DNA from 4 places in the Kitasatospora sp. NPDC058162 genome. Region 1 is predicted to be linked to each of the others. Evidence: riboswitches for the same ligand, from Rfam matches in the RefSeq annotation. Region 1 holds a riboswitch; each other region holds the start of a gene.

Region 1 (4,222 bases):
CTCGACGGCGTCCAGGGTCTCGGTCAGCGAACCGATCTGGTTCACCTTCACCAGCAGCGCGTTGGCGGTGCCGGTCTCGATGCCCTTGGCCAGGCGGGCCGGGTTGGTGACGAACAGGTCGTCGCCGACCAGCTGGACCTTGTCGCCCAGCTTGACGGTCATGGCCTTCCAGCCGTCCCAGTCCGACTCGTCCAGCGGGTCCTCGATGGAGACCAGCGGGTAGGCGGCGACCAGCTCGGCGTAGTACTCGATGAGCTCGGCGGCCGACAGGGCCTTGCCCTCGAACTGGTAGGCGCCGTCCTGGTAGAACTCGGAGGCGGCGACGTCCAGGGCCAGCGCGATGTCGCGGCCGGGCACGTAGCCGGCCTTCTCGATGGCCTCGGTGATCAGGTCCAGGGCCTCGCGGTTGCTGTCCAGGTTCGGCGCGAAGCCGCCCTCGTCGCCGAGGCCGGTGGACAGGCCGCGCTCCTTCAGCACGCCCTTGAGGGTGTGGTAGACCTCGACGCCCCAGCGGACGGCCTCGGAGAAGGACTCCGCGCCGATCGGGGCGATCATGAACTCCTGGATGTCGACGTTGGAGTCCGCGTGCGAGCCGCCGTTGAGGATGTTCATCATCGGGACCGGCAGGACGTGGGCGTTCGGGCCGCCCAGGTAGCGGAACAGCGGCAGGTCGCTGGCCTCGGAGGCGGCGTGCGCGACGGCCAGCGAGACGCCCAGGATGGCGTTGGCGCCGAGCGAGGACTTGTCCGGGGTGGCGTCCAGGTCGAGCATGGCCTGGTCGATCAGGCGCTGCTCGGTGGCGTCGTAGCCGACCAGCTCCGGGCCGATCTGCTCGATGACGGCGAGGACGGCCTTCTCCACGCCCTTGCCGAAGTAGCGGTTCTTGTCGCCGTCGCGCAGCTCAAGCGCCTCGAAGGCGCCGGTCGAGGCACCCGACGGAACAGCGGCACGACCCGTGCTGCCGTCGTCGAGGCCGACCTCGACCTCTACCGTGGGGTTGCCGCGGGAGTCGAGGATTTCACGGGCTACGACGACATCGATGGACGGCACGAAGCATCTCCTTGCGGAAGCAGGGTCCGGCTGGCGGTGGTGCTGTCAGGCCGGACGATTGCGGAGTCGTTACGACCAGAGCCTAACCGCCCGGGCTCCCGGGACCACGTCGGCCTCGACTCCGTCTCAGCGTGTGGCCCTGCTACCCACCGGTAGTTCACCTGCTCGTCCCGGCCCGTCCCACCGGGGCGGGCCGGGACGAGGACGGGTCCGGACGGACGCGGAGGACGCGGACGGAGGGGGCCGCCGGGCGCGGCCCCCTCCGTGTCCGCCGTGGAACGGCTCAGCCGAGGTGCAGGACCTGGCCGGGCATGATCAGGTTCGGGTTGCCGCCGACCGTGCCGCGGTTGCCGTCGTACAGCGCCTGCCAACCACCGGACACGCCCTGGGTGGTGGCGATGCCCGACAGGGTGTCGCCGTCCCGGACGGTGTAGTCGTGGCCGGTCGTGGCGGCGGCCGGGGCCTGGGCGGCCCGCGGGGCGGCGTGCTTCGGGGTGTACTGCTGGGCCGACTGGTCGACCGGCTTCTCGGCCGTCTTCGGCGCGGCGTGCTTCGGCGCGTACTGCTGGACCGGCTGCGGCTGGGCGGGCTTCGCGGCGGCCTTGGGGGTCTGCTGCTTGGGCGCCTGCTTCTGCGCCTGCTGCTTCTGGACCTGCTGCTTCTGCGGCTTGGCGTCCGAGGAGGCGTCCACGTCGGCCGGGGCGCCGCCCTTGCTCAGGCCGGCCTTCAGGGAGCAGACCGGCCAGGCGCCGGGGCCCTGCGAGGCGAGGACCTTCTCGGCGACCGAGATCTGCTGCGCCCGGCTGGCCTGGTTGGCCTGCGCCGCGAACGCGGTGCCGCCGTACGCCTTCCAGGTGCTGGAGGTGAACTGCAGGCCGCCGTAGAAGCCGTTGCCGGTGTTGATGCCCCAGTCGCCGCCGCTCTCGCACTGGGCGACCGAGTCCCAGGCGGAGGCCGGGGCGGCGGAGGCGCCGGTGGCGGAGAGGAGCGGCAGTGCGAGTCCGACGCCGGCCACACCGGCGACGGCGATGGCCTTCTCGGCCTGGGTGCGACGGCGATGACGGCCAGATCCAACGAACAGCATGAAGGTCCCTCTCCGCACGCCTGCGAGGTGAGCTGTCGGGTTCGGACCGGGAGGTGGCCCGGCCGCCGTGTGCGGAAACGCTTCCGCTCGGGCGGCTTCACCCCAAGCCGTGGAGGAACGGCAACAAACCTGGTTCCCCCGCCCCTGCCCAGGGTTCTGGTCGGTTTCCCGTGACGCGGCGGGCAGGATTCGGCGTCCCGCGCACGAGGTCCGCAGCTGCGAACTCCAGGGAGACTAGACAGATCCTCAGACCAATCACAAGCTCATATCACCGACATCACACAAAAATTACGGCCCGTGTTCGGTCGCCTACCAACGGCGGGTCTTTGTCCGGTTTGATGGGTGTTCATACCGCCCTCCGGGCCGGATTTGCGACGTCACGTCAGCGTGTCGGCGGCTCAGGACGGCTGTGCGGCGACCGGCTCTCCGGACTGAATTCGACCGGAAGTTCGCGCAATCCGCGCATGATCAGGCCACCTCGCCAGCGCAGATTCTCCGGGGTTTCGGCCAGCCGGAGATCGGGCAGTCGGGAAAGCAACGTGGCCAGCGCGGACCGCCCTTCGAGCCGGGCCAGCGGGGCGCCGATGCAGTAGTGGATGCCGTGCCCGAACCCCAGGTGGGGATTGTCGCTCCGGGCCAGGTCCAGGGTGTTCTCGTCCGAGAACCGGGCCGGGTCGCGGTCCGCCGCCGCCAGCACCACCAGCACCGGGTCGCCGACCGGGATGTCCACCCCGCCGATGGTCAGCGGGCGGGTCGCGAACCGCCAGGTCGCCAGCTCCACCGGCCCGTCGTAGCGCAGGAGTTCCTCGATCCCGGTCTCCAGCAGCGCGGTCTCGCCGCGGGCCACCGACTCCTGCAGCAGCGCCCGCTGACCGGGATTGCGCAGCAGCGCGTACGTCCCGTTGCCGATCAGGTTCACCGTCGTCTCGAACCCGGCGAAGAGGAGGATGAAGGCCATCGCGGCGGCCTCGTTCTCGGTCAGGTGCTCACCGTGGTCGCTCGCCCGGATCAGGCCGGAGATCAGGTCGTCCCCGAGGTCCGCCCGCTTGCGGTGGATCAGCTCCAGCAGGTACGCGCGGATCTGCTTCACCGCCCGCCCCACACCGCCGCGTTGGCCGCCACCCTGGCCCGGCTTCGTGTGTCGCAGCATCATCCCGGCCCAGTCCCGGAAGTCGTCCTGGTCCTCGGCCGGCACGCCCAACATGTCGCAGATCGCGTAGATGGGGAGCGGGAACGCGAACTCGTGGATCAGGTCCGCCGACCCGCGCTGCGCGAAGCCGTCGATCAGCCGGTCGGTCAACTGCTGCACCCGCGGCTCGAACTCGGCCACCCTGCGCGGGGTGAACGCCTTCGACACCAGGCGGCGCAGCCGGGTGTGGTCCGGCGGGTCGATGTTCAGCAGGTGGGTCATCAGGTCCGCCTGCCGCTCCCCCGGGATGCCCACCCGGCCGGTGCGGTGCGCCTGCTCGCTGTGGTGCGCCGGGTTCTTCGACAGCCGGCCGTCCGCGAGCGCCTGCCGGGCGTCCGCGTACCTCGTCACCAACCAGGCCTCCACCCCGCTCGGCAGCTTGGTGCGGTGCACCGGGGCGTGCTCGCGCAGCCAGGCGTAGGCCGGGTACGGGTCGGCGGCGAACTCCCAGGTGAAGAGCTGCGGATCGGGCTGGGCGGCGGACGGGGCGCCGTCGGGCTGAGCTGGCATGGGTCGACCGTAACCGCTCGGCAACCGCTCGACCGGACGCGCCCGGACCGGCCGGCGATCGTCAACGGTTCGCGAACGGCGCGCGAGCGGCGGACGAGCGGAGCGCGAGCAGGTCGTCAACACTCCGTGGACGCCCCGTGGACGGTCCGTGGACGGTCCGCGGACAGGCCTTGGACAGCTCTTGGCCGGGTGGCAGGCGTGAGCCTGGTCACCTGCGGGGTAATCCCTGTTGCGGAGGGTCAGGACGTGCCTACGATCCTCCGAAGTACGCGTGGGCGCCGGTGCGGTGTCGCCCGCAGGGAGGAGCTGGACCAATGAAGGTCAGCGGAGCAGTCGTCGTCATCGCGGTACTCGACGGCGGTTCGGGAGCCGACCTCGCCCGCCGGTTC
Region 2 (4,222 bases), on a different contig from region 1:
GGCGCTGCCGGTCTCCCAGATCCGCCCGGCGGACCTGGTGGAGGCGGTGGTGCCGGGGTCGGCCTCGCCGCACGACGTGGCCCGGCGCGGTCTGGCCGAGGACGATCCGGCGCTGCTGGACCAGCTGCTGGCGATCCCGCAGGTGCACCTGGTGGTGGACGGCTACAACGTGACCAAGACCGGGTACCCGGCGCTGCCGCTGGAGCAGCAGCGGATCCGGCTGCTGGGCGGGCTGGCGATGCTGGCCCAGCGCACCCAGGCGGAGGTCACCTGTGTGTTCGACGGGCAGGACCTGGACGTCCCGGTCATCATGGCGCCACCGCGCGGGGTGCGGGTACGGTTCAGTCGGACCGGCGAGACCGCGGACGAGCTGATCCGCCGTCTGGTCCGGGCCGAGCCGCAGGGCCGTCCGGTGGTGGTGGTCTCCACCGACCGGGAGGTCGCGGACGGCGTGCGGAAGGCGGGTGCGCGCCCCGTGGCCTCGGTGCTGCTGCTGAACCGGCTGGCCAGGCCCTGAACCGGGGGCGGACGGCGTGACGGCAGGTCAGTGCGGCTCCGGCGCGGGTGTGCGGATCCGGTGAAGTCAGTGGGAGAACCCGGAGTTCACGCCTTCGGGGGAGTGGCAAAACGGATAGATCTTCACTAGGGTCTGGCGTCAAACCTATTTTCCGGAATCTCACCTGATCGGGTGAGCCCGTTGGAAGAAGGAGCCGGTCCCTTGGCCTCCCACCGCCGTCCCAAGCAGCCGAGCCGCGCGCGGGTCTCCGTGCTCACCGCGGCTGCTGCGACCGCGGTCGCCCTCTCCGCCCAGGTCGCCGCGCACGCTGCTCCGCAGCCGAACAAAGCCGACGTCAAGGCGCAGATCGACCAGCTCCAGCAGGAACAGGAGCAGGCGGCCGAGAAGTACAACGGCGCCAAGGAGCGGGCCGACCAGCTCCGCAAGCAGGCCGACCAGCTGCAGGACCAGGTGGCCCGCAGCCAGGACCAGATGAGCCAGCTGCAGGTGGGCCTGGCCCAGGTCGCGGGCGAGCAGTACCGCACCGGCGGCATCGACCCGTCCGTCCAGCTGATGCTCTCCTCCGACCCGACCGGGTACCTGGACAAGGCGTCGAGCGTCCAGCAGGCCAGCGCCACCCAGACCGAGGCGCTCAAGGGCCTGCTCGACCAGCAGCGCCGGCTGGACCAGGAGAAGGCCGAGGCGGCCGCCGTGCTGGCCTCGCTGGACTCCACCACCAAGGACCTGAACCAGGCCAAGACGGACGTCAACACCAAGCTGAGGGCCGCCCAGGACCTGCTGAACTCGCTCAGCGCCGCCGACCGGGCGGCCCTGCGGGCCCAGCAGCAGCAGGACGACCGCGCCTCCCGCGGCGCCGACCGGGTCGACCTCAGCAACCTGCCGCCGGCCAGCGGCTACGCCGCCGTGGCCGTGGCCAAGGCGATGAGCAAGCAGGGCTCGCCGTACAGCTGGGGCGCCACCGGGCCCAGCACCTTCGACTGCTCGGGCCTGATGCTCTGGGCGTACGGCCAGGCGGGCGTCTCGCTGCCGCGCACCTCGCAGGAGCAGGGCCACATCGGGACCGCCGTGACGCTCTCCACCGCCCAGCCGGGCGACCTGGTGATCTACGGCCCCGACATGCACCACGTCGCGATGTACATCGGCAACGGCATGGTGGTCCACGCGCCGCACACCGGTGACGTGGTGAAGGTGATGAAGGCCGACGCGATGCCGATCAACACGATCCGCCGGATCTGACGGTCCGGTACGTCCCCGAGGGGCCGGTTCCGGCCCTGTGATCCGCGCCACCTCCCGCCGGGGGTGGCGCTTCGGGTTTGCCTCTTCCGCGGCCGGACGGTGAGAGTCGATCAGCTTTGTGTGCGGCGGCGATCACCATCAGTCATTTTCACAAAAGAACATGGGTAATCTTCCGTCTTTTTTCTGACAAGGATTTGAACGGATCACGGTTCAGTTACTAGGGTCGTGCTCCGAACCACCGCACAGTCGATCACCCAGCCGGGGTGGCGGCGGTGGTTACCGTCGAGTTCGCGAAACAGCGGGGCAGGTCGAAGCGACTGCCCGACAGGGGAGCCCAGTAGTCGGGGGTGCTGCGGAGCGGAGCCGGGGAACCACGTTCCTCCGGGGTGAATCGGCGCCAGGTCGGCCGTAGGTGAGGCCGGTGAGGCGTCGTAGGGCATGCTTCCGGCCCGAACCCGTCAGCTCACCCGGTAGGCGGCCGTAGGAAGAAGGAGTCCGCCTTCGTGGCGTCCCATCGTCGTCCCAAGCCCGCCAGCCGTGCCCGCGTCTCGATCATGACCGGCTTCGCCGCCGCAGCCGTCGCGCTCTCCGCGCAGTCCGGCGCGCACGCCGACCCGCAGCCGACCAAGGACCAGGTCAAGGAGCAGGTCGACCAGCTCAACGAGCAGGCCGAGCAGGCGACCGAGAAGTACAACGCCGCCCAGGAGAAGCAGCAGGAGCTGGAGAAGCAGGTCTCCGGCATGCAGGACCAGGTGGCCCGGCAGCAGGCACAGGTGACCGACCTGCAGGGCGGCCTCGCCGAGATCGCCGGCGAGCAGTACCGCAACGGGGGCATATCCCCGACCGTCCAGCTGATGTTCTCCTCCACGCCGGACAACTTCCTCAACCAGGCCGGTGCGCTGAACCAGGCCGGCAGCACCCAGAAGAACCAGCTGAAGCAGCTCCAGGAGCAGCAGCGCAAGCTCGACCAGGACCGCACCGAGGCCCAGGGCAAGCTCGCCGAGCTGGAGTCCACGACCACGCAGCTGAAGGCCTCTAAGGACGAGGTCCAGAACAAGCTGAAGGCCGCCCAGGACCTGCTCAACACGCTGACCGAGCAGGAGCGCCAGGCCATCAAGGCCGCCGAGGACAAGGCCGCCGCCGACGCCGCCGCGAAGGCCGCCGCGGCCAAGCCCGCCACCCCGGACCGCGCCTCCCGCGACAACAGCCGCAGCGACCTCGGCTCGGGCTCCACCGCCGCGCCGGTCAAGATCGCCCCCGGCAGCTCGCACGGCGCCGCCGCGCTGGCCGCCGCCGCCACCAAGGTCGGCAGCCCGTACATCTGGGGCGCCGTCGGCCCCGGCTCCTTCGACTGCTCCGGTCTGATGGTCTGGGCGTTCAACCAGGCCGGTGTGTCGCTGCCGCGCACCTCGCAGGAGCAGGCCGGTGCTGGCACCCGGATCGGCTCGGACATCTCCCAGGCCCAGCCCGGCGACATGCTGATCTTCTACGGCGACGCCCACCACGTCGGCATCTACGCGGGCAACGGCCAGGTGCTGCACGCTCCCAAGCCGGGTGCGTCGGTGCGCTACGAGGCCGTCTCCAACATGCCGCTGTCGTCCATCGTGCGGGTCTGATCCTCACCAAGCCCCCAAAAACAGGGGTAGCTGCCACGGGCCCGGTCCTCCGTCACGGAGGGCCGGGCCTGCGGCTTTTCCGGTGGATCGACCGGATGTCCGAATAGGGGTCAAATATTCGGATCGGTAGGGGTTTGGACTCGCTTGCCCGGACTCGCTAACGTCTGCCACCGGACTCCCGATCGACGGCCGCCCACCGGGGCGCGGCCGCGGGGCCGCGCCGCAGGACTGGAGCCGCTGCCGCCATGCCCGTGCACCGTCGTTCCCAACTGCTCGCCCGTGCGCTGGTACTGACCGCGGCCGCCACCACGGCCCTGGGCGTGGCGACCGCCGGCAGCGCCCAGGCCGCCCCCGGGGCGCCGGACACGCCCGACCGCAAGGACGTCAAGGCCCAGGTCGAGCAGCTGTACGACGAGGCCGAGCAGGCCTCGGAGAAGTACAACGCCGCACTGGAGGCGCAGAAGCGGCTGCTGGGCGAGACCACCGTCCTCCAGGGCGAGGTCGCCGCCGCCCAGGACCAGCTCAACCAGCTGCGCGCCGACCTCGCCACGGTGGCCGGGGCCGAGTACCGGGGCGGCGGGATGACCCAGACCGCCCAGCTGATGCTCTCCACCGACCCCGAGGCCTACCTCAACCGCGCCCGGACCCTGGGCCAGGCCGCCGAACGCCAGCAGGAGACCCTGCACGAGCTGGTCACCCGTCAGCGCCGGCTCGACCAGCGCCGCACCGAGACCGCCGCCAAGCTCGCCGAACTGGACGAGGCCCGCCGCTCGCTCGCCGAGAACAAGCAGCAGATCCAGCAGCGCCTCGCCACGGCGCAGAAGCTGCTCAACAGCCTGGGCGCCGCCGAGCG
Region 3 (4,222 bases), on a different contig from region 1:
CGGCAGGGCGGCCACCGCGAGCAGGCCGGCCGCGCGGGCGGCGGCGTTGTTGACGCCGCTGGCGATGCCCGCGTGCCGCACCTCGACGGCGGCCAGCACGGTCGCGGTCAGCGGCGCGACCAGCAGGGTCATCCCGGAGCCCATCACGGCGACCGCGGGCAGCACGTCCGCCCAGTAGGAGGAGCCGGGGCCGGTGCGCAGCATCAGCAGCACCCCGGCGGCGCACAGCAGCGGGCCGACGGTCAGCGGCAGGCGCGGGCCGATCCGCTTGCCGAGGCGCCCGGCGCGCGCGGACAGGGTCAGCATCAGCACCGTGATCGGCACCAGTGCGAAGCCGGAGACCAGCGGGGAGAAGCCCGAGACGATCTGCAGCTGCACCACCAGCAGGAAGAACACCCCGCTGAACGCCGCGTAGACACAGAGGGTGACCAGGTTCACGGCGGTGAACAGCCGGGAGGAGAACAGTCCGAGCGGCAGCATCGGGTCGGGCGCGCGCCGCTCGACGGCCACGAAGGCGGCGGCCAGCAGCAGGCCGATCGCGCCGGTGACCCAGACGACGGGGGACAGCCCCTCCCCGGCGGCGGTGAGCGCGTAGGTGATCGCGCCGAGGGCGAGGGCGGCGAGCAGGGCGCCGGGCACGTCGAAGCGGCCGGTGGCGGACTCGTCCCGGCTCTCCGGGACGTAGCGGGAGGTCACCGCGATCACGGCGGCAGCCAGCGGCAGGTTCAGCAGGAAGATCCAGCGCCAGCCGGGGCCGTCCACCAGCCAGCCGCCGAGGAAGGGGCCGACGGCCGCCGACACCCCGCCCAGGCCGGACCAGAGGCCGACCGCCGCCGAGCGGTCGTCCGGGTGGAAGACCGCCTGGAGCATGGCGAGCGAGCCCGGGGTGAGCAGCGCCCCGCCGATGCCCTGGACGGCGCGGGCGGCGATCAGCACGTGGATGGTCGGGGCGGCGGCGCAGGCCGCGGAGGCGACGGCGAACCAGACCACGCCGATCAGGAAGACCCGGCGCCGTCCGTAGCGGTCGCCGAGGGCGCCGCCGAGCAGGATCAGGCCGGCCAGGGTGAGCAGATAGGCGTTCAGGGTCCATTGCAGGGAGGCGAGGGAGGCGCCGAGGTCGGCGCCGATCCGGGGCAGGGCGACGTTCACCACCGTGCCGTCGAGCATCGCCATGCTGGAGCCGAGCACCGTTGCGAGGAGTACCCAGCGACCCTGTGCGGTGCCGAGGCGCAGGGTGCCGGCTTGAGAGGTGGCCACGGGCCGAATCCTGCGCCCGCCGGGGTGTACGTGACAAGGGTCACCGGGTGGTGTGTCGGCCGGTGGCGGTGCGTGAGCGAAGGGTCGCGCAGGGGTGGCCCGGTCGGCGCAGCGTCGTGGATCAGTGGCTCCGGGTGAATGGATTGTGCACGTACGGTACAGCGGATCATTCGGAGGGTGACGGTGGCGGCGGGGTTGGTTGCGGATTCAAGAGATCGACATTGCTTCACCTGAACGGATGAGTTTTAGTTCAGCGACCGCCCGGCCAGCCCGGGCGGATCCACCGGGTGGAACGCCGAGTCCTGCCGCTGCCCGGTGGCTCGCACTGAACTCTGTACGGCAGGAGCGGGGGACCCACAGGTAAGTCGCCGGACCGGAGTTCGCGCCTTTTCAGGGCACGGACGACCAGGACCGGCTTGGGGTGAAGCCGCGCATGCGGCCGGGCAACTCCAGCCCGAACCCGACAGCTCACCTCGCAGGCGTCGGAGAGGAAAATTCCATGCCTGCACAGGCTCGTCGTATCGCCCTGCCCCGTGCCGCCCGCATCGGCATCGCCACCGCCGTCACCGGCGTCTCGTTCGTCCTGCCGCTCGTGACCGCGATGAGCGCCCAGGCGGACACCGCCCCGGCGGCCGCCGCCGCCCCGGCCGCCCCGGCCGCTTCGCAGGCCGCCGCTCCGGCCGCCGCCCAGGGGAGCTACCGCGTCGTCAGCGGTGACACCCTGTCGCAGATCGCCGACACCAAGCACGTCGAGGGCGGCTGGCACGCGCTGTACGAGCAGAACCGCTCGGTGGTCGGTGCCGACCCGAACCTGATCTTCCCCGGTCAGCAGCTGGCCCTCGCGGGCCACGCCGCTGACGCCGCGAAGCCCGCGGCCCCGGCCGCCGCCCCGGCCCCGGCGAAGCCGGCCAAGCCGGTCAAGCCCGCCGCCGCGGACTCCCAGGTGCAGGTCCAGACCGAGGCTGCCAAGCCGGGTGCTCAGCTGCAGACCCAGGTCCAGACCGCCGCCCCGGCCCAGGCCGTCACCGCCGCCCCGGTCGCCGCCACCTCCGGCTACCTCGCCCCGGTCGCCAACCCCGTGCTGGGCGAGGCCTACGGCGTGGCCGGCTCGATGTGGGCCTCCGGCCACCACACCGGCCAGGACTTCGTCGCCTCCACCGGCACCCCGCTGCGCGCCGTCGCCAACGGCGTGGTGGTGAAGGCCGGTTACGACGGCGCCTACGGCAACGAGGTCGAGATCCAGCTCGGCGACGGCAAGTACGCCCAGTACGCGCACCTGTCCTCGATCGGCGTGAGCGTTGGTCAGACCGTCACCGCCGGCCAGCAGCTCGGCCTCTCCGGTGCGACCGGCAACGTGACCGGCCCGCACCTGCACTTCGAGATCCGTACCGGTCCGGAGTACGGCTCGGACATCGACCCGGTCGCCTACCTGCGGGCGCACGGCGTCGCGCTCTGACCCACCCGGTCCTTCCGCAGGACCTTCTGAACCACCGCTGATGCGGGGCGAATCGACCGCCCGGGATGGTCATGTCGGGTGACCGCTCGACCGGGTGATCGCCGCACCAGTGGACCTGGGCGCGGGACACGCCCATGGCCGGCCCGGCCGTGCGAGACACCTCTCTCTCGCGCGGCCGGGCCGGCTGCTTCCGTTTCCCGGCCCGGGTGTTCCCGGCTCGGGGTGTTCTCGGCGTTCTTCGTGTTCTCGGTGTTCTCGGCGTTCGAGGTGTCGAACGCGGCGTCAACCCCGGGCGCGGACCGGCTGGTTGCGGCTGTTTGCGGGCCGTCCGCGATGTGCCGATCCTGGCGGCAGTCAGCGCCCGGCCGGTCCGGCGGGCGGGAGCGCCCGGGTGGACGAGGAGGCCGGATGGCCGTGCGGAGCGGGGACGTGGTCGGGGAACGGGCCCGGTCGGGCGGGGTCGACCGGCTGAAGCCGGACTCGGTCGGCCTGGTGGGCGTGGTGTTCATGGCGGTCGCCAGTGCCGCCCCGATCACCGCCATGACGGGGAACCTGCCGATCATCGTCGGGCAGGGCAACGGGGTCGGCGCGCCGGCCGCGTACGTCCTGGTGACCGTGGTGCTCACCGTGTTCTCGGTCGGGTACGTGGCGATGGCCCGGCACCTCACGGCGGCCGGGGCGTTCTACGGGTACATCTCGCACGGGCTGGGCCGGGTGGTCGGGATGGGCTCGGGGCTGCTCGCGGTGCTGGCGTACATCGTCTTCGAGGCCTCGGTCGTCGGCTTCTTCGCGTACTCGCTGCGGGGACTGGTCCGTTCGCAGCTGGGCGTGGACCTCGGCTGGGGCTGGTACGCGCTGGCCGGGGTGGCGGTGATCGGGGTGATGGCCTGGTTCGACCTGCACCTGACGACGAAGGTGCTCGGGGTGGCGCTGGTGCTGGAGGTCGGGGTGCTGGGCGCGGTCTCGCTGGCCGTGCTGGCCTCCGGCGGCGGTCCGGAGGGCATCGTCGGCGAGGCGGTGAACCCGCTGAACGCGCTGAACGGGGTGGGGGGTTCGGGCACGGCCGGGGCCGGGCTGGGACTGTTCTTCGCGTTCTGCTCCTGGGTGGGCTTCGAGTCGACCGCGATGTACGGGGAGGAGTCGCGCGATCCCAAGCGGGTGGTGCCGCGGGCGACCATGGTGTCGGTGATCGGGATCGGGCTGTTCTACGTCTTCGTGTCCTGGATGATCCTGTCCGGCAACGGCGTTGAGCACGCGATCGCGGTGGCGGGCGGGGCGGTGCCGGGCAAGGACGGGAACAGCCTGTTCTTCGACCCGCTGGGGGAGCACCTCGGCGCCTGGGCGGTGACGCTGTTCCAATGGCTGGTCGTCACCGGCTCGTTCGCCTGCGCGATGGCCTTCCACCAGTGCGCCGCACGGTACTTGTACGCGATCGGGCGGGAGGGGCTGCTGCACCCGGCGCTCGGGCGGACCCACCCGCGGCACGGTTCGCCGTACGTGGCCTCGGTC
Region 4 (4,222 bases), on a different contig from region 1:
GGTGAGGTCGTCGTCGGGCTGGGGGGCCTGGGGGAGGGCGGAGTAGCGGTGGGGGTGTTCGGCGGCGTAGGCCTGGTAGGCGCGCAGGACCGCGCTGACGGCGTCGTCCCCGCTGCGGCCGACGGCGGCTTCGGCGAGCCGGTCGGCGAGTTCTTCGGTGACCCGGACGGCGACGAGGCGCCGCAGTTCGCCGAGGCCGCCGCTGACGTGCTTGTACAGCGAGGGGGTGGCGACGCCCGCCCGGGTGGCGACGGCGGCGAGGGTGAGGGCTTCGGTGCCCTGGTTGTCGATGAGGGCGAGGGCGTGGTCGACGACCTGGTCGGGGGTCAGTCCTACGCGGGGCATGGCTTCGGGTTCTCCGTGGGGGCGAGGGGTCAGGCGAGTTCGGTGAGGAAGGGCAGCAGGGCGTCGGCGACGGCGGCGGGGTTGTCGGCCATCGGGTAGTGCCCGGACCCTTCGATCATCACCTTGCGGGCGCCGAGCTTCTCGGCCTGGAGGTCGGCGACGGCTTCGGGCTTCGGGAAGTCGGGGTCCTTGCTGCCCATGAGGACGAGGGCGGGGCAGCGGACGGCCGCGCACCAGCCGATGGGCGCGGAGTCGCCGGTGACGTGGCCGCGGGTGGCGGTCCGGCGGCCGGGGGTGCGCAGGGCGGCGACCAGTCCGTCGACGTAGCCGTCGAGGTCGGCGGGGCGGGGGCCGGGGAAGGCCATCTTGCGCAGGTAGTAGCCCCAGACGCCGGGCCACCGGACCATGGCGGCGCCCATGACGACCATGACGCCCTGCATGAGGGCGTTGGCCCGGTATTCGACGAAGGCGTCGATCAGGGCGATACCGGCGACCCGCTGGGGTGCGTCGCCGGCGACCTTGACCACGGTGGCCCCGGTGTAGGACTGCCCGACCAGGACGGCCCGTTGGATGCCGAGGTGGTCGAGCAGGGCCAGGACGTCGGTGGCGACGGCGGCGGGGCTGTAGTCGTCCCAGACGATCGAGGACTCGCCGAAGCCGCGCACGTCCATGGTGATGACCCGGTGGCCGGCGGCGGTGAGCAGCGGGTGCAGGTGCCGGTAGGCGCGGCGGGAGTCGAGCATCCCGGGGAGCAGGACGACGGGGGTGCCGTCGCCCTGCCGGGTGTCGTCGTACGCGAGCCGGCCGCCGGGGACGTCGAGGTACTGGGTGCTCGGGGTGGTGGTGCCGTTCATGGTGGGCCTCCGCTGGCTCGGTCGTTGCTGCCGATAGCCATAAAGCTAAGGCTAATAGCCTTAGCCGTCAAGCGCCCCGTCCGAACCGGCCGCCGGCGGCAGCAGTGCCGACCGTCCAAGTCCTCCCGTTCAGACTCCCTCGGCCCTGAACGGGTCGTGCTCGCTGAGCAGCTTCTCCAGCCGGGCCTGGTCGACCCGGGCGACGGTGTCCGAGGACTCCTGCCGGTCCCGGACCACCTTGGCCAGCGTGAACGAGGAGGTGACGGTGTAGAGGAGGCCGATCCCCAGGAAGGCCCGGGTCCAGCCGCCGACGGGCAGGTAGGCGATCCCGGCCGCGAGGGCGGTGCCGGAGATGGCGAAGGAGAGGACGGCCTGGACGAAGTACGCCGCCGTGGTCCGTGACTGCATCGGTGCGCTCATGGCGCCAGGATGCGGTGGGGCGGTCGGGTCGCACATGAGTAGGAGTACTCAGATGAGCCAGGTGGTCGAGGGGTCGTTCGTTGACGTCCGATCACCTGCTCCACAGCCGTCCCGGGCGGATGGCTTGGAATCAGAGCGTCCTAGGATTAACGTTTGATAACGCAGCGCGGTCGTCAACGCCGTACCCAGACGGCACCGTGCGCCGTCGCCTAATCCCGCCGACCGGCCTCCGGGCAGGTCAGGGAGCCGGGGAACCACGTTCCTTGGGGTGAATCGGCGGGGCTCCGGCCCGGCCGTAGGAGACCTTCCTGCTCCGAACCCGTCAGCTAACCCGGTAGGCGCGAAGGAAGGAAAGGAGCGCGCCTCCGTGGCGTCGACGCACACTCCGGCACACCCGGCCGGCCCCGCAGCCGGTACCCAGCTCCTCGACCACCCCGGCCCGGACGGCCCAGAGTCCTTCGCTCCGGAGGACTTCGCCCCGGAGGCCGAGGCCAACCGCCACCGGATGCCGCGTCAGACCCGCGGAGCCTCCCCGCTGCTCGGCGTCACCGCCGTCGCCGCCACCTTGGGTGCCACCGGCTTCGCCTCCGCGACCCCGGCCGCCGCGCCCGCCATCGAGACCCCGGACGAGGCGCCGGTCGCCCTGGCCGCCGACCCCGGCCTCGCGCTCGCCGCCCGCATCCAGCAGCAGGCCGACAGCCAGCGCACCGCCGCCGAGGAGGGCGCCCGGGTGCAGGCCGCCCAGGAGGCCGAGGCCAAGGCCGCCGCCAAGGAGGCGGAGGCCAAGCGCGCCGCCGAGGAGGCCGAGCGGGCCAAGGCCGCCGCCCTCACCCTGCCGGTGAAGGACTACAACCTCTCCGCCCACTACGGCCAGAGCGCCCGCTACTGGGCCCACCTGCACACCGGCCTGGACTTCGCCGCCGACACCGGCACCGCGGTCCACGCGGTCGGCCAGGGCACCATCACCTCGGCCGGCTGGTCCGGCTCGTACGGCTACCGGATCGTCGAGACCCTGCCCGACGGCACCGAGATCTGGTACTGCCACCTCTCCTCGATCATCCAGGGCTCCGGCAAGGTCACCTCCGGCCAGCAGATCGGCAAGGTCGGCGCGACCGGCAACGTCACCGGCCCGCACCTGCACCTGGAGGTCCGCCCCGGCGGCGGCGCCCCGGTCGACCCGGAGACCTGGCTCCAGCAGCACGGCCTCAACCCGTAAGCACCGCCGAAGACCGTACGGAAGGGCCCCGGGCGCGTCGCCCGGGGCCCTTCCGCGTCATCGGCTCACTCCGCCGGCTGCTCCGCCGAAGCTTCCGGCTCCGCCGCCGCAGCCGCAGCCGTCGCAGCCGCCGACTCCACCGACTCCGCCGACTCCGCCGCGGGCAGCTGCGCCAGATAGGCGTCGATCTCGGCCGCCCCCGGCTCCGGCGCGAGCTCCGGGAACTCCTCCACCAGCAGCCGCGCCAGCCCGGGCACCGTCCAGTCGCCGAGCAGGTCGAGCGCCGCCTCGGCCGCCGCCGCCTCGAACTCCTCGAAGCCCCCGGCCAGTTCGTCCGGCATCGGGCGCCCCAGCGCGTTCAACTCGGCCAGGTTGCGGTAGCTGCGCCGCATCAGGCCGTGCTCCAGCAGCCGCCGCGCGCCGTCGGTGGCCATGCCGACGGACAGCACCCGGCCCGGCCCCCAGCCCTGCTCGTCCGGTTCGTCCAGCCAGCCGGTCGGCCCCAGCGCCCCGTACCAGGCCAGCCGCTCCTCCTCATCGAGCCCGGCGAAGCCGGTCAGCCAGTCCCGGACGGCCGCGGGGTCCGTCACGTCCACCCCGTGGGCGTGCAGCAGCACCGCGTACAGCCGGGGCCAGGTCACCAGGTCGGCGCGGCGCAGCAGCCCGACCGCGACCTCGCCCTGCCACTCGGCCTCGGCGTGCAGCCGCTCCTGGCGCTTGGCGTTGAGCCGCTTCGCGGCCCGCTGGTGGTCGACCAGCAGCCGTACGGCCGCGCCGTAGGCGAACGGGTCCTCCTCCGGCGCGGGTTGGACGTAGAGGTGGAGCCGCTCGTACAGCAGGTGCTCCACCGCGTCGGAGGTCAGTTCGGGCCAGCCGTCGTGCATCCTGCCCTCGCCCAGCTCCAGTAGCGCCAGCACCGTGCGCAGCGGCGCTTCGGCCACCGGCGCGCGGTCCTGCCCGGCCGCCCAGGCGAGCAGGTCGGCGGCCCTGGTGCGCGGGGCGAGCCGCAGGTCTTCGTCGTTCATGCTCCGAACGGTAGTCGCCGGACGCGGGTAGGGTCGGCAGCCATGGTCCCCGTACGCCTCACCGGCCCCCGGCTCGCGATCCGCGAGTACCACCACACCCCGGAGGAACTGGACGCGCTGCACGCGCTGTACGGCGACCCGGAGGTGACCCGCTACCTCCCCTTCGAGCCGCGCGACCGCGAGACCTGTGCCGACCAGCTGGAGCTCTACCTGGAGGAGGCGATGGCCGAGGAGCGGCACACCTACCGGCTCGCCGTGGTCCGGCGGGAGGACGCCGAGGACCCGGAGGACGCGCTGCCGGTCGCGCACGCCAGCCTCACCCTCGGCACGTACCGCTCCGCCTACCTCGGGTACGTGCTCAG

What was found. A riboswitch is a leader RNA that binds a small molecule or an ion and turns the genes downstream of it on or off. The one in region 1 is predicted to bind cyclic di-AMP.
Region 2: another riboswitch for cyclic di-AMP. It lies ahead of ACFVXG_RS37440 (NlpC/P60 family protein); the one in region 1 lies ahead of ACFVXG_RS07215 (transglycosylase family protein).
Region 3: another riboswitch for cyclic di-AMP. It lies ahead of ACFVXG_RS41590 (peptidoglycan DD-metalloendopeptidase family protein); the one in region 1 lies ahead of ACFVXG_RS07215 (transglycosylase family protein).
Region 4: another riboswitch for cyclic di-AMP. It lies ahead of ACFVXG_RS44580 (M23 family metallopeptidase); the one in region 1 lies ahead of ACFVXG_RS07215 (transglycosylase family protein).

Annotation. Positions count from the first base shown of each region.
Region 1 covers NZ_JBHVUS010000003.1:180,213-184,434, forward strand. The annotation lists gene eno (phosphopyruvate hydratase) at 1-1,050, opposite strand, end outside; gene ACFVXG_RS07215 (transglycosylase family protein) at 1,334-2,134, opposite strand; cyclic di-AMP (ydaO/yuaA leader) riboswitch at 2,136-2,306, opposite strand; gene ACFVXG_RS07220 (cytochrome P450) at 2,517-3,833, opposite strand; gene ACFVXG_RS07225 (SDR family NAD(P)-dependent oxidoreductase) at 4,148-4,222, shown strand, end outside.
Region 2 covers NZ_JBHVUS010000035.1:36,013-40,234, reverse strand. The annotation lists gene ACFVXG_RS37450 (NYN domain-containing protein) at 1-517, shown strand, start outside; gene ACFVXG_RS37445 (NlpC/P60 family protein) at 719-1,753, shown strand; cyclic di-AMP (ydaO/yuaA leader) riboswitch at 2,092-2,246, shown strand; gene ACFVXG_RS37440 (NlpC/P60 family protein) at 2,257-3,369, shown strand; gene ACFVXG_RS37435 (NlpC/P60 family protein) at 3,615-4,222, shown strand, end outside.
Region 3 covers NZ_JBHVUS010000046.1:39,481-43,702, forward strand. The annotation lists gene ACFVXG_RS41585 (MFS transporter) at 1-1,173, opposite strand, end outside; cyclic di-AMP (ydaO/yuaA leader) riboswitch at 1,571-1,754, shown strand; gene ACFVXG_RS41590 (peptidoglycan DD-metalloendopeptidase family protein) at 1,757-2,713, shown strand; gene ACFVXG_RS41595 (APC family permease) at 3,122-4,222, shown strand, end outside.
Region 4 covers NZ_JBHVUS010000060.1:10,383-14,604, forward strand. The annotation lists gene ACFVXG_RS44565 (TetR/AcrR family transcriptional regulator) at 1-345, opposite strand, end outside; gene ACFVXG_RS44570 (alpha/beta fold hydrolase) at 375-1,199, opposite strand; gene ACFVXG_RS44575 (YiaA/YiaB family inner membrane protein) at 1,329-1,619, opposite strand; cyclic di-AMP (ydaO/yuaA leader) riboswitch at 1,816-1,974, shown strand; gene ACFVXG_RS44580 (M23 family metallopeptidase) at 1,987-2,835, shown strand; gene ACFVXG_RS44585 (hypothetical protein) at 2,901-3,860, opposite strand; gene ACFVXG_RS44590 (GNAT family N-acetyltransferase) at 3,903-4,222, shown strand, end outside.